Regions from separate parts of the Bacillus sp. LQ16 genome, predicted to be linked through region 1. Evidence: riboswitches for the same ligand, from Rfam matches in the RefSeq annotation. Region 1 holds a riboswitch; the other holds the start of a gene.
What was found. Region 1 has a riboswitch for S-adenosylmethionine ahead of metI (cystathionine gamma-synthase/O-acetylhomoserine thiolyase). Riboswitches for the same ligand answer to the same signal wherever they lie in the genome.

Region 1 (8,083 bases):
CTCTTGCCATAACATTTTCATCCGTTGAATCAATCATAATCGGTACTTTTAACACTTTCGTAACTTCTGTCAAAAATTTCTCCATATCTTCTATTTCATCACGATCAGGATCTGCCATACAAATATCAATAATATGAGCATTTTTCTTCACTTGCGCTCTTGCCACTTCAGCAGCCTCTTCAAATTTCCCTTCTGCTACTAATCGTTTAAATTTACGTGATCCAATAACATTCGTTCTTTCACCTACAAATAACGGTCTCATAGACTCATCATATTGCAGTGCCTCTAATCCACTAATTCCATGTCCTTCTCTCTCATGATGGTCACGAGGCTTAAGAGATGCTAGTGCTTCTTTCATTGCTTTTATATGTTCTGGTGTCGTGCCACAACAACCACCGATAATATTAACCCATCCTTCTTCAGCAAATCGCTTCACCTTTTCAGCGAGAGAAGATGGAGACTCATGGTAATGTCCATCTTCATCAGGAAGACCTGCATTTGGATAACAAGAAATGTAACACTCCGATAAATCAGATAGTGAACGAATATGGTCCCTCATAAACTCCGGACCAGTCGCACAATTTAACCCAACAGATAATGGTTTCATATGTTCTACTGATAAATAAAAAGCTTCAATTGTTTGCCCAGCCAGAGTCGTTCCCATTGGCTCAATCGTTCCTGAAATCATAATAGGAACCGTTTTTTTCAGTTCTTCAAAAGCAGCTTGAATTCCAATATAAGCTGCTTTCACGTTACGCATATCTTGACTCGTCTCAACGAGTAATACATCAACTTCTCCTTTTAATAATCCTCGTGCCTGCCTTGTATAAGCCTCAATCAATTCTTCAAAAGTCACACCACCAGTAACACTAATTGCTTTCGTTGTTGGTCCCATCGCTCCCGCAACATATACTTCCTTACCGCTTTCTTTAACAGCTTGCTTCGCCAAAAGTGCTGCCTTTTCATTTAGTTCTTCATCTAAATGAGACAGCTCATAATCACTTAGTACAATATTCGTTGCCCCAAATGTATTTGTTTCAATAATATCCGCTCCAGCTTCAATATAAGCTTTATGAATCTTTAAAATAACGTCTGGTCTTGTTTCTACTAAATATTCATTACAGCCCTCGTACTCTTCTCCTCCGAAATCTTCAGCAGTTAAATCCTCTTGCTGAATCATTGTTCCCATTGCACCATCTAATATTAAAATGCTATTTTGTAATTTTTCTTCTATACACTTCATCAATTAATACCTTCTTTCACTTCTTGCTTTTCTCTTACATATTTAACAAGATGTTCTGTAATTTCATATTTTAAAAATGGTGTAATAAGATAAATACCATTAAAATATTTCATCGCTGCGTCGATCAATTCTTGCGAAATGCGAATCCCTTCCTCAATTGCCGCCTCTTTCGTTTCGTGTCCATCCATTCTCTCTCTTATTTCTTCTGGAAGAGTAATACCCGGTACCTCAAAATGAAGAAAATCTGCATTCCGCTTACTTACTAACGGCATAATTCCAATAAAAATAGGTTGTTCCAAATGCTTTGTCGCTTCATACACTTCTTCAATTAACGCGATATCGTAAATTGGCTGAGTTAAAAAATATTCCGCTCCAGCATCTATTTTTCGTTCCATTCGCTTAACCGCTGCTTTTAAGTGCCTCACGTGAGGATTAAATGCGCCGCCTACAGAAAACCTTGTCGCCGGTCCAATTGATTTCCCTAAAATTGAACGTCCATCGTTCATTTCTTTAATCATTTTAATGAGCTCAATAGAGGACAAATCGTATACAGAAGTTGCACCAGGAAAATCACCAACGCGCGCTGGATCACCAGTTAAAGCTAACACTTCTTCCATCCCTAACGCCGATAAACCTAACAAATGAGATTGTAGTCCAATGACGTTATGATCCCTACACGTTAAATGTGTCAATACCGGGATATCATGCTTCGTTAATAACGCACCCATTGCCATATTAGAAATACGAGGCGATGCTAATGAATTATCTGCTAGAGTAATAGCATCTGCTCCCGCTCTTTTTAAAGCTCTTGCTCCTTCAAAAAACCGCTGTGTATCTAACGTTTTCGGTGGATCTAATTCCACTACAACTGTCGTTTGTTTTTTCGCTTTCTCTGCTAGAGTGACGTGAGCCTTCGAACGTTTCTCATGCGTATGAACAACTTTCGGCCTTTGAATGGTGTCTTTTTCTATTACAGGTGTAACATTCGCAACAGCGTGCTTCATACTTTGAATATGTTCTGGAGTCGTACCACAACAACCACCTAATAACCGAATACCTTGCTCAATAAATCTCGGCGTCATCGCCTCAAAATAAGCTGGGCTTCCCTCATATACGTAACGTCCCTCCACATAATTCGGGAGACCTGCATTTGGGTATGCTGATAAATAGCCATTTTGCGGAATCGATATCATTTTGAAAGCCTCCGTCATATGAAGCGGCCCTAGTTGACAATTTAATCCAACAACATTTGCACCGTAATCTATAAGTTGCTTTAATATTTCATTGACATCATTTCCATTTTGAGTCGTACCTGCTTCATGTAACGCTAATTGAGCAACAATTGGAATGTTCGTTTGCTTACGCAATACTTTAACAGCATGAAGTAATTCAAATTCATCGTAAAAAGTTTCTAATAGTAATCCATCAACCTGTTCTTCTAGTAAAGCCCCTGCCTGTTCAAGTAGCATAAACTCCCTTTCCATATCAGTCGTTGTAACGGCTCCGATATGTTTCATACCACCAATTGTTCCTAAAATTGCATTTTTATCTGTAACAGATGCTTTCGCCAGTTTTACTGCCGCTCTATTAATTTCTGTAACTTGATTTTCTAAGCCGTACATACGTAATTTCGCCTCATTTGCTCCATACGTATTCGTTTGAATTACATCTGCTCCAGCAGCTACATATTGTTTATGGATCGATATAATTAAGTCTGGATCAGATACATTCAATTCTTCAAAGCTACTTTGCAAGCCATGTGAATGCAATAACGTTCCAACCGCACCATCACCTATTACAATTCCTTTTGATAATAAATCTAGTAATTTCACGAATCTCCCTCATTTCTATCAATATAAAAACCCCCTCTTCACTTTGAAGAGGGGGACATAATCGTTCCTCCTCTTATTATGCAAAACATTCGTTTTGCAGGTATTAGCACCGTTTCAAACATTTCGTTTGAAGGTTGCCGGGTTTCACAGGGCCTTTCCCTCCACCGCTCTCAATAAGAGTTGTCTTTATTATTTTATTTATGTAGCTAAAAGGAAATGCGTTCCCCTTTTAACAATGTTTGTTAATTTTTTAATAAATTTAGCATGCACAAAAGTAAAAGTCAATGACACTTGCGGAAAAATAAAAATTTTTCAAAATAAAGTTGCAATTCAATTATCTTTTGTTGTAAAGTTAAAAACATAATAAAAATTTCATACGAACATTCTTATCTAGAGAGGTAGAGGGACTGGCCCTGTGACGCCTCAGCAACCATTAACATTTTGTTAATAAGGTGCTAATTCCAGCAAATTGTGAAAGATTTGACAGATGAGAAGAAGACTCTATTCAAACCGAAAGCCTTCTTCTTAGAAGGCTTTTTTTATTTTATATTCACTTAATGTTTCAATTTAAAAAGGAGGAATTTTCACATGTCAACAATCGAAACAAAACTAGCACAAATCGGCAATCGCAGTGAAACTACAACTGGAACGGTTAATCCACCAGTTTATTTCTCAACCGCTTATCGTCATGAAGGAATTGGTAAATCTACTGGCTTTGACTATTCACGAACTGGCAATCCAACTCGAGGTCTTTTAGAACAGGCAATCGCAGACTTAGAATATGGCGAACAAGGTTATGCCTGTAGTTCAGGGATGGCGGCTGTTCTCCTCGTCCTTTCTCTATTCCGCTCTGGAGACGAACTTATTGTATCTGAAGATTTATACGGTGGAACGTATCGATTATTTTCTGAACATGAAAAAAAGTGGAATGTTCGATGTAGATACGTAAATACACAGTCTATTAAACAAATTGAGCAAGCTATCACAACTGAAACGAAGGCTATTTTCATAGAAACTCCAACTAATCCATTAATGCAAGTTACTGATATTGCTGCTGTCGCAACTGTAGCGAAAAGGCACGGACTACTTCTTATTGTAGACAACACATTCTACACACCTTATATACAGCAACCATTAACAGAAGGTGCTGACATTGTACTTCACAGCGCAACGAAATATTTAGGGGGACATAACGATGTACTAAGCGGACTTGTCGTTGCAAAAGGAAAGGAACTTTGTGAAGAAATCGCTCATTATCATAATGCATCAGGTGCAGTTTTAAGCCCATTTGACTCATGGTTATTAATTCGCGGTATGAAAACGTTAGCGCTTCGCATGAGACAGCATGAAGAAAATGCGAAAGCAGTTGTTGCATATTTAAATGATGAAGACGGGGTGACAGATGTATTTTATCCTGGAAGAGGCGGCATGATTTCATTTCGCCTTAAAGATGAAGCTTGGATTAATCCATTCTTACAATCTTTATCCTTAATTACATTTGCCGAAAGTCTTGGTGGTGTAGAAAGTTTAATGACTTATCCAGCAACGCAAACACATGCTGATATTCCTGAAGAAATTAGAACAGCAAACGGTGTATGTAATCGTCTTCTTCGATTCTCCGTTGGCATTGAAAATAGTAACGATTTAATTCAAGACTTAAAGCAAGCCATTAAACTTGTAAAAGAAGGTGTAAGAATATGAGTTATTCTATAGATACACTCTTACTACACAACCAATATAAACATGACTCGCAAACAGGAGCTGTGAACGTTCCTATCTATAACACATCAACTTTTCACCAGTTTGATGTAGATACGTTCGGAAAATATGACTATAGCAGGTCAGGAAATCCAACTCGTGAAGCTCTTGAAGATATCATTGCTTTATTAGAAGGTGGAACAAAGGGATTCGCCTTTGCATCAGGCATTGCAGCGATTTCCACTGCATTCCTCCTTCTTTCACAAGGTGATCACGTACTCATTTCAGAAGATGTATACGGAGGCACTTACCGAGTGATAACTGAGGTACTCTCCCGTTACGGTGTTTCACATACATTTGTTGATATGACCAATTTAGAAGAAATAAAACAAAGCATTAAACCAAATACAAAGCTCTTTTATGTAGAAACACCTTCTAATCCACTTTTAAAGGTGACAGATATTCGCGAGGTTTCTAAACTTGCAAAATCTATTGGGGCTCTTACTTTTGTTGATAATACATTTTTGACACCACTATTCCAAAAACCACTTGAACTTGGAGCTGATGTTGTTCTTCATAGTGCCACAAAATTTATTGCTGGGCATAGTGATGTTACTGCCGGATTAGCAGTAGTAAAAGATGCAGAACTCGCTCAAAAGCTTGGATTTTTACAAAATGCATTCGGTGCTATTTTAGGACCTCAAGATTGTTCTCTCGTACTTCGCGGTCTAAAAACATTACATGTACGCCTCGAGCATTCAGCTAAAAATGCCAATAAAATTGCACATTATTTACAAGAGCACGCTAAAGTACAAAATGTCTATTATCCGGGATTACAAACACATCTCGGATTTGATATTCAACAATCTCAAGCAACATCAGCTGGAGCAGTCTTATCATTTACTTTGCAGTCAGAAGATGCACTCCGCCAATTTTTATCAAAAGTAAAATTACCTGTTTTTGCAGTTAGTTTAGGAGCTGTAGAGTCAATTCTTTCTTATCCAGCAAAAATGTCACATGCAGCACTGTCGCAAGAAGCTCGTGATGAAAGAGGAATCTCTAATTCATTACTTCGGTTATCAGTCGGTCTTGAAAATGTTAACGATTTAATATCCGATTTTGAAAATGCCCTTTCTTATGTAGAAGAACCTGTAAATGCATAGAGAAAAAAGAAGATATGAGAATAGGTTTTCATATCTTCTTTTTATGCGATTTAGTTATAGTCATTTGAAATTTTTCTTATAGTCCATAAAAAATAAAAGTATATCATCTATTTCTAAAAAATTGATTAATTGATATATTAAAAAATGAAAAAGGGGTAAAAATAATGAATACTTGTGCAGATATTTTAATCGTTATCGATTTACAAAATGGCGTATGTTATGGCGGAGAGCATTTATTTGATTTACAGAACTTACTAACAAAAGTAAATAAAAGAATTTCTTCATACAGAAAATTAAATAAACCAATCCTTTTTGTTCAACATTGTGATGATGATTTAGTACCCGAGAAAGAACTTTGGGCTATTCATACCGATCTTGATGTTCAAGAACAAGATTTTTTTGTAAGAAAAACACATGCAAATTCATTTTATAAAACAAACTTAAAAGAAATTTTAGATCAATTATCTGTAAATCGCATTGAATTTTGCGGTGCCCAAACAGAGTACTGTATGGATGCTACGATTAAGTTTGCCCACGGACTGGGATACGAAAACTTTATGATACAGAAAACAACCTCTACGTTGAATAATCCTTTTATGTCCGCAAAAGAGACAATTGATTTTTACGAGAACATATGGAATCACAGATTTTTAACGTTGCTAAAAGATGAATTTTAGAATAAATGACTAATGACTTGATTATCCTAAGATTTATCAGCCGTAATCAAATATTTCATTATCACCATAAAGAAGCGAATTACATTCAGCTTCTGTTCTTTTAACCTGTTTTATATTCTATATATATCATTATAATTCCTTTGTCATATTATTTTAAAAATTTCGTATATTCATTTGAAAGAATAAGAAAATCATGATAAAATTGTGTTACAAATATATCTATATCTTTCAATTTTTAAAACGCATCGAAATTTTCACCCAAAAATGTCATTTTACAAAAACGTGCTAATTTACCTATTTTATTTACATCATGGTCTCTTTTCTTACAATTTCTTTACTTTAGGACTTTTTTTCTGCAACAACTATTTTCTTTTCTTTAAATTTTTGGTATGTATAGTATGGTATAATAGCTCACACGGAGGTGGAAAAGAACATGTTAGAAACCTTTCAAAAAGAATTAGAACTATATGAAAGTAATGCAGAATTATTAAAAGTGCTGGCTCATCCTGTTCGTTTATGTATCGTAAAAGGATTAATTGAGCGCGGTCCAAGCAACGTTTCTACAATGTACACTGGCTTAAACATGCCACAATCTACAATTTCACAGCATTTAGCAAAATTAAAAAGCGCTAAAATCGTTTCTAGTGAAAGAAAAGGATTGGAAATTTATTACAAAGTAGAGAACGAAACAATAATTCAACTCGTTCGCGTATTATTAGGTTAGGGACTAATAATCGAAGAAAAAGAACGTATTCTATATTTTTTATCTCATATCTTTAATATAAATATATATCATGAGAGGAAATATATAATACTACATAAGTCGTATTAAAAAACAAGACACAGTATATACTGTGTCTTGTTTTTTATATTGTTACATACCGATCCAAATGTAAATGTTGCATATCTTTTGTATGTATAACAACATCAAACGCACTCCCTACTCCTCCATTCAAAATCATAGAACGAACTGCTCGATTTTGTTTTTGCGTTTCAGAAAAAGGATTCATATCTTGATGGCTCTTAAGCTGTTCTAATATCCCTGCAGCTAACAAGAACTCAGATTGTTTCTTATGCCATACTGCACTCATTCCTTGCATACTAAACATCTCCTTTAGCTCGTCCCAATGAATATGAGTAGTAAGATCCATTTCACCTGGATGCGCTAGTGGGTTACGTATTAGCTTATGCTGATAATAACCTCGCAAACTTCCTTCACGGTGTGCTGGATGCATCCATTCTTCTTTTGTGTATCCGTAATCAACTGTAATACATATACCTTTTTGAAACCATTTCGCGATTTCTTTTATATACTCCTCCATCACAATTGGTACTTCAAAACGTTGCCCTTCAGCAATATGAATATTATATTTCAATAAATATCGACCAATTCTTTTATCTAACGGCCTACATACTTCTGAAAGGTTTCCTTCCTCTGTATATGTAATACGCACTTCATACAACATACCA
Region 2 (8,083 bases), 1.4 Mb from region 1:
CATCAACACCAAAAATTTCGGGTTAAAGGAGAATGTAGGATGAAGAAGTTTTTACTGTTTATCATTATGACTGTTTTAGCGATTACTTCGGTCGCTTGCGGTAAGAAAGAGACGCAAAAGGCGAGTGCTGGTAAGGGAGAAGGCGATCGATTAGTAACGAATATTAGTAGTGATCCATACACACTTGATTCTGCTATTGCAACAGATAGCACGTCAGGTTATATCATTGGGCAGTTGTTTTCAAGTTTATATACGCAAGATAGTGATGGGAAATATCAAAATGAATTAGCAGAGAAAGAAGAAGTAAATGCTGATGGAACTGAATATACAATCCATTTGAAGAAAGATATTAAATGGTCAGATGGTTCTCCTATTACGGCAAATGATTTTGAATTTGCATGGAAGCGATTATTAAATCCGAAAACGGGTTCTATGAATGCGACAGAAATGTATTTCATTAAAGGGGCAGAGGCATATAATACTGGAAAAGGTGAAGAGGGACAAGTTGGTATTCAAGTCGTTGATCCTCAAACATTAAAGGTAACTCTTGAACATCCAGTTGCTTCTATTAAACAGAAATTAGCAAGTTCATTATTCATTCCATTATCTAAAAAATCAATTGATGATAATAATAAATTAAAAACAGATCCAAAAGAGTTAATTACGAATGGACCATTCAAGTTAAAAGAGTGGAAGCATAACCAGGGTATTACAGTACAAAAAAATAAAGAATACTACGATAAAAAGGTAACATTAAAAGAAATTGAGTTTCGTATTATTCCAGACTCTAAAACAGCGTATCAATTATTTAAATCAAAAGAATTAGATTTACTAAGTGGTTTACCACAAGAGATGATTGAAAAAGAAAAAGGAAATAAAGAATATAAACGTGTTGCAGGATTTTCATCTTATATTTATTCGTTTAACGTAGAAAAAGAGCCTTTCACAAATGCGAAAGTACGTAAAGCATTCTCTTTAGCAGTTGATCGTAAGTTTATTGTTGAAAAACTGTATAAAAACAATGCACAAGAAGCAAATGCATTCGTTCCAGAAGGAGCAAAAACACAAAGTGGGCGTGATTTCCGTAAAGAAAAAGGTGGTTACGTTAAATTTGATCCAGCAGAAGCGAAAAAATTATTAGAAGAAGGCATGAAAGAACAAGGCTGGTCTACATTACCTGAAGTAACATTAAAATTCACTACAGATACACAACATAAAAAAGTAGCAGAAGCAATGCAAGAAATGTTTAAGAAAAATCTGGGCGTAGATATTAAATTAGAAAATAAAGAGTGGAAGAGTTACATCGACACATATAAGCAAAGTGATTTCCAATTAGCATATATGGGATGGGGCGGTTCTCTATTAGACCCAATTACTAAATTAGATTTATATGCAGGTGATGGTCCAAACAATTATGCAAAATGGCATAATAAAGAATTTGATGCTTTAGTGAAGGAAGCAGAAGTTGAACAAAATGAAGATAAGCGTTTTGACTTATTGCATAAAGCGGAAGATATTATGTTTACAGATTCACCATTAATCCCAATTATTTTCCCAAGTGCTTCATATTTACAAAAACCATCAGTATCTGGTGTTCAGTTCATTATCGGTTCTAGTCCAGAACTAAGATACGCAAAAATTAAAAAATAAAGAAGTAGGCAATTGCCTACTTCTTTATTTTATTTCTCTTTTATATTCTTTTTTCGTTCCATCAGAGAAGACAACTTCTAAATCGAATTTTTGGTAGTCTTTATCAAGTTTGAACACGTTCACTACTTGATCGATTACTTCTTGGTCAGCAGTATCTTTATCAAATTTTAATTCTTGTAGAAGTGGGCTTAATTTTGTGATAGCCTCATCTCCTGTTAATTTTACATCTGCTTTATGATCTTCAATTTTTGCTTCCATTTTTTTATCAGCTGCTACATTTTTATAGTCTGCTTCGTAGTCTTTCTTAGTATCTTGGTAGTCTGCCTTTAAATCGAATTCATTGAAATTTAGTTTTAAATCAGCAGGGGCTTCATTCTTCGCCTCTTCTGTAGTCTTTTTATTAGAAGTCGTGTCTTCCTTTGCAGGAGCTTTACATCCTGTTAATGCAGGTACTAGCATAAGAGCTAATAAAACTGATAGTAAAATTCTCATTATAAATTCCTCCTTATGTAAATTTGTTCTATACAAGTTTTTCCTAAAATCATGTAATTATGTATGTGTTGAAAATAAAATTTTGACTTGTAGCTTCAAGGATTAATCCGCAATTTAAATCAAAAATGATTTGTATGTATATGGTAAATTGAAGTTGTGAGGGAGGTACTGAAATGCTTTCTAAAACGTATCAAACCATTTCAAGTAACATATGCAGCAAATGGCTATTATACAATAATATTCGGAGGAGTTAGTTTAGAGAGAAATATTATTTCATTATTAGCTATTGTATTGGTTACACAATTAGTAGCAGTGAAGACTTTAGCTATAAAAGGAATGGTAAAGGGAAGAAGAAGCTCTGTAGTTAAAGTTGTATAAAAGTAAAAAGGTATCCTTCGTAGGATACCTTTTTACTTTTGTTATTTTGCAACTTCTGTCCACTTGTAGTTAAATTCACCGCCGAAGTCAGTCGTTACAAGTCCTTTAATGAAAGAGCGTTGTAAGTAAGAACGACCTTGTTGGTATAAAGGAGCGACAGCGCCGTCTTGTAATAGAATTTTTTCAGCTTGCTTCATTGCTTCAAAGCGTGCTTTTTCATCGCCAGCTAAATCTGTTTTCACTTTATGAATTAGCTCATCGTACTCTTTGTTAGAGTATTTATCGAAGTTATAAGCACTATCTGTTGTAAATAAATCTAAGAATGTAATTGGATCAGCGAAGTCAGGGCCCCAGCCGTCAATACCAATTTCATAGTCACCACTTAATAGTAGTTTCAACTGTTGTTTACGTGGTTGTGGTTTTAAATTCACTGTTAATCCATCTAGGTTTTTTTCTAATTCACCTTTTAAATATTCACCAGTCTTTTTAGCTAAAGCATTGTCACTTGTTAATAGTTCGATTGTTACTTTGTCAGTACCAAGTTCTTGTTTTGCTTTTTTCCAGTTTTCTTTCGCTGTTTTCACATCATCCTTGACTAGATTTCCATTTTCTTTACGGAAGTCATTGCCTTCTGGACTCTTTGCAAATTTCGCAGGAACCATTCCTTCAGCTGGAATAGCACCGTTATTTAAAATTGTTTCTACGTAAGCCTTTTTATTCATTGCGCCGTTAATAGCAAGGCGTGCATGTTGATTTTTTAATGTTTCATTTTTCTGATTTAGTCGTAAGAATTGAATGCCGACTTCAGCGCGTTCCTTGAAGTTTGGATCGCTCTTATATTTATCAACAAACTCTGCAGTTAAAGCAACGCGATCAATTTGTCCTGAATCATATAAGTTCACTTCTGTAGACTTATCTTTAACGACATTGAAGTTGATTTCTTCTAATTTTACCGTTTTAGCATCCCAATAGTTAGGGTTTTTCTTCAATTGGAAACTTTGTTCGTGTTTCCAGTTATCTAATGTGAAAGCACCGTTGTAAATTAAATGATTTGTTTCTAAACCGTATTTATCGCCCTGAGACTTTAAGTACTCTTCATTAATTGGCAAGAATGTTGAGAATGTCGTTAAGCTTAAGAAGTAAGGAACAGGACGGTCTAGTTGTACTTCTAACGTTTTGTCATCAACAGCTTTGACCCCTAGTTGATCAATTGGTAATTGTTTTTGGTTTATTTGTTTCGCATTCTGTACATCGAAGAATAAGAATGCGTATTCAGCTGCTGTATCAGGATTTACGGCACGTTGCCAAGCAAAGACGAAGTCCTTTGCTGTAACAGGAGTACCGTTTGACCATTTTGAATCACGCAGATGGAATGTATATTTTGTTTTATCGGGACTAATGTCAACCGACTCAGCAACACCAGGAATCGGTTTATTATCTTCTCCCATTGCATATAAGCCTTCAAAAACATTGCGCATTACATTCATGGATTCCCCATCCGTTGCTTTTGCAACATCCATTGTTGGAATTTCTGAAGCGAATGATAAGTTAATTGCTTGTTTATCAGGTACTTTATCGTTTGCTTTCGCTCCGCCTGCATTATCTTTATTTCCCCCGCAAGCAGTTAGTAATAGACTTGCCCCTAAAACAGATGCAACAACAGGTACAACTTTTTTCTTCATTGTTCGTTCCTCCCTAAATGTGTTGTTCGTAACGTCATAATGTCCATGTCTTGAAGTGGCTATAGAAGGAGATGGAACCTATTATAAATATTTGTTTATAGGTAATCAGGTGTTCTATATGTATATACATGTCGAGCTATAATCTATCGTTATATGTTTCAACTTAGTAGACATTATATTTTGATGGTGAAATATTTTGTTTCTTTGATTATTTAGAATATTAACACTGGAAAGAACTATATGTCAATAATAAAAATAGAATGTTAATTTCTTGGAATAATATATTAAAAAAGTAGATTCTCTTGTGTGAGAGAACCTACTTTTAATATATTTTGCTAAAAAAACAATTGATGTGGGCTAATAATAAGTGGGGATGAAGAACCCCCACTTATTACGGTTTTACTTTATTTTTCAATTTTTGCCCACTTGAAGTTTAATTGACCCGCAAAGTCTACTTGCACAATTCCTTTCACATAAGAACGTTCTAAATAAGATTCGCCTTTTTGGTAAAGAGGAGCGATAACAGAGTCTTTAAATAATATTTTCTCGGATTCTAGTAATGCTTCCCAGCGAGCTTTTTCATCACCAGCTAAAGTTGTTTTCACTTTTGCTATTGTTTCATCGAATTCCTTATTAGAGTAATGATCTAAGTTATAAGGGTTATTCGTTGTAAATAGCTCAAGGAATGTAATTGGATCCGCAAAGTCAGGGCTCCAGCCGTCAATTCCGATTTCGTAGTCACCTTTTAATAAAAGCGAAACTTGTTGCTTACGCGGTTGCGGTTTTATATTTACTGTTAATCCATCTAGATTCTTTTCTAGTTGCCCTTTTAAGAATTCACCAGTTTTCTTATCAAGGTCAGCATCACTCGTTAATAATTCTAATGTTATCTTTTCAGAACCAAGCTCTTGTTTAGCTTTTTTCCATAATTCTTGTGCAGATTTTGTATCAACTTTTGTTAAATCGCCGTTTGCAGTACGGAAGTCTTTTCCTTCAGGTCCTTTTGCAAAGTTTTTTGGAACGAGACCAAATGTTGGTGTAGAGCCATCATTTAATAACGTATTTACAAAGGATTTTCTATCAATTGTTTGATCGATTGCTTGGCGTGCAGAAACGTTTTGAAGTACTTTGTTTTGTTGATTCATGCGTAAAAATTGTACGCCTACATTTGGACGTTCTTTAAAGTTAGCATCTTTTTTATATTTATCAACGAAGTCAGATGTTAGTTTTATACGATCTAATTGTTTTGACTCGAATAAATTTACTTCTGTTGATTTTTCTTTTACGACGTTAAAATTGATTTCTTCTAGTTTGACAGTATCTTTATCCCAATAGGTAGGGTTCTTCTTAAATTTAAAGCTTTGTTCGTGCTTCCAATCGCTTAGTGTAAAAGCTCCATTGTACAAGATTGTATTATCTTCTAAAGCGTACTTATCACCTTGTGCTTTAAAGAATTCCTCGTTAATTGGTAGAAATGTTGGGAACGCTGTTAAGCTAATAAAATACGGAACAGGACGCTCCAATTCTACCTCAAACGTATGGTCATCAACTGCTTTTACACCAAGTTGGTCGGCTGGAAGTTCTTTGTTGTTAATTTTTGTTGCATTTTTAATATCAAAGAATAGAAATGCATATTCAGAGGCTGTTGCTGGATCTACGGCACGTTGCCAAGCGAACACAAAATCTTTCGCTGTAACAGGAGTGCCGTTTGACCATTTTGAATCTCGCAAATGGAATGTGTATTTCGTTTTATCGCCACTTACTTCATGAGATTTTGCAACACCAGGAACAGGTTTGTTACCTTCACCAAGATTATACAAACCTTCAAATACGTTTCTCATTACTTGACCAGAATCAGTATCTGTAGCACGGGCCGTATCCATTGTTCGTATTTCAGTAGGTGAAGATAAGTTTAAAACCTGTTTGCTAGGTGCCTCGTCTTTTGCATTTGCTCCGCTTGCTTCGTTTTTATAACTACCGCAACCAGTTAATAAAATACTTACTCCTACAACTGATGCAATACCGGGTACAAACTTCTTTTTCATTTGATTTTCCTCCTAAATAATTAAGTTTGGATGATGATGAGGGAAATGAAAAATAAAAAATCCCTCTTTTCATATTGAGAAAGAGGGATTTTTACGTACAAGTTATGCACCCGTATATAAACGAAGTCCCTCATTCTATCTTTCAAGCATAAAGCTTGCAGGAAGTGGCACAGTATTCAAAATGAACCTGCTGCCGAGGTTTCAAAGGGCCAGTCCCTCCACCTCTCTTGATACAATGAGTAAACGAATGAATTTTATTAATTTTTGTGTTTCTTTGATAATTGAAAATCTTACACCTTGAATAATGAAGTGTCAACCAAATGGAATATAGTTTAAATTTTCAGTTTTCTTAAACAGAAAAACCACTGCATATGGCAGTGGTTTTTCTACTAGAAGTTAAAGTTATCTGGATCTGGACCAACGCGACGATCTTCATTTAAAGCTTGAATTGCTTTCATATCATCAGCACTTAATTCAAAGTCGAAGATGTTTGCATTTTCAATAATGCGATGTTCTTTAATTGATTTAGGGATTGTTACAACTTCGTTTTGTAAATCCCAGCGTAAAATAATTTGCGCAGTTGATTTATTATATTTTGTCGCAATTTCTTGTAACGTTGGATTATCTAGTAGTTGTCCTTGCATTAATGGTGACCAAGCTTCAAGCTGGATATTATGTTCTTTACAGAATGCATGTAGCTCTTCTTGTGCTAAACGTGGGTGATATTCCACTTGGTTGACCATTGGCTTAATTTCAGCAATTTCAAATACGTCTTGTAAGTGGTGAATGTGGAAATTACTCACACCGATAGCGCGAACACGGCCATCTTTATAAAGTTTTTCTAATGCTTTCCATGATTCAGTATATTTCCCTTTTACAGGCCAATGTACTAAATATAAATCTAAATATTCTAGACCTAATTTCTCTAATGTAGTTTCAAATGCTTGAAGTGTTGTTTCATATCCTTGATCGCTATTCCATACTTTTGAGGTAATAAATAATTCTTCACGTGAAACACCGGATTCACGAATCGCTTGTCCAACGCCTTCTTCATTTTGATAGATTGCTGCAGTATCGATGCTGCGGTAGCCATTTTTAATTGCTGCTTTTACAGAATCAATTACTTCTGAACCATCTTCTACTTTAAAAACACCTAAACCAAACCAAGGCATTTTTACACCGTTATGTAATGTTGTATAATCTTTTAAACTTGTTAAAATCATATTATTTCCCCCTAGCTTTTTTGTTTGTTGCTTCTACTGCTTTTTGAATTGCCTCTGAAAAATTATATTCGTATAAAGTTTTGAGACCCTCAGCTGTGGAACCACCTGGCGTTGTTACTTGTTCGCGAAGGTTAGCTGGATTTTGCGTTTGTTCAAGCATAGAAGCAGAGCCAGAAATCATTTGAATGACAAGATGTTTTGCGGTTTCTTCATCGACTCCATAACTTTTTGTTGCTTCAATTAAGCTTTCAGCAAAGTAATAAAGGAAGGCTGGTGCACTTCCAGTAACTGCAGTAAGCTGATGAACTTCTTCCTCAGTACAAAGTTGCGAAGTACCAATACCTCTTAAAAGCAGTTGCAGGGTTTCTTGATGCATCTCGGCTACTGATTGTCCTATTGTATATAAGGAGATAGACTTTCCAATTTCAGCAGCTGTATTAGGCATAATCCAAGCAACAGGTGTGCCTTTTGGGAGTCTAGCTTCTAAATAAGATGGTCCAATGCCAGCTGCTACTGTTACGACAAGTTGATTTGATATTAACGGAGATAGCTCAGCTAATAATTCTTCATGAGCAGAAGGTGGCATTGCTAAAACAACCGTATCGACAGATGT

Region 2: another riboswitch for S-adenosylmethionine. It lies ahead of AC3EMB_RS01100 (peptide ABC transporter substrate-binding protein); the one in region 1 lies ahead of metI (cystathionine gamma-synthase/O-acetylhomoserine thiolyase).

Annotation. Positions count from the first base shown of each region.
Region 1 covers NZ_CM173491.1:4,142,276-4,150,358, forward strand. Annotated here, with positions in the region: gene metH (methionine synthase) at 1-1,243, opposite strand, end outside; gene AC3EMB_RS20875 (bifunctional homocysteine S-methyltransferase/methylenetetrahydrofolate reductase) at 1,243-3,075, opposite strand; SAM riboswitch class I at 3,146-3,255, opposite strand; SAM riboswitch class I at 3,459-3,569, shown strand; gene metI (cystathionine gamma-synthase/O-acetylhomoserine thiolyase) at 3,664-4,776, shown strand; gene metC (cystathionine beta-lyase) at 4,773-5,936, shown strand; gene AC3EMB_RS20890 (cysteine hydrolase family protein) at 6,101-6,613, shown strand; gene AC3EMB_RS20895 (ArsR/SmtB family transcription factor) at 7,047-7,337, shown strand; gene AC3EMB_RS20900 (class I SAM-dependent methyltransferase) at 7,480-8,083, opposite strand, start outside.
Region 2 covers NZ_CM173491.1:186,672-194,754, forward strand. Annotated here, with positions in the region: gene AC3EMB_RS01075 (ABC transporter ATP-binding protein) at 1-26, shown strand, start outside; gene AC3EMB_RS01080 (peptide ABC transporter substrate-binding protein) at 40-1,650, shown strand; gene AC3EMB_RS01085 (YusW family protein) at 1,675-2,142, opposite strand; partial or broken gene AC3EMB_RS01090 (hypothetical protein) at 2,316-2,520, shown strand; gene AC3EMB_RS01095 (peptide ABC transporter substrate-binding protein) at 2,562-4,202, opposite strand; gene AC3EMB_RS01100 (peptide ABC transporter substrate-binding protein) at 4,607-6,247, opposite strand; SAM riboswitch class I at 6,380-6,484, opposite strand; gene AC3EMB_RS01105 (aldo/keto reductase) at 6,637-7,470, opposite strand; gene proC (pyrroline-5-carboxylate reductase) at 7,472-8,083, opposite strand, start outside.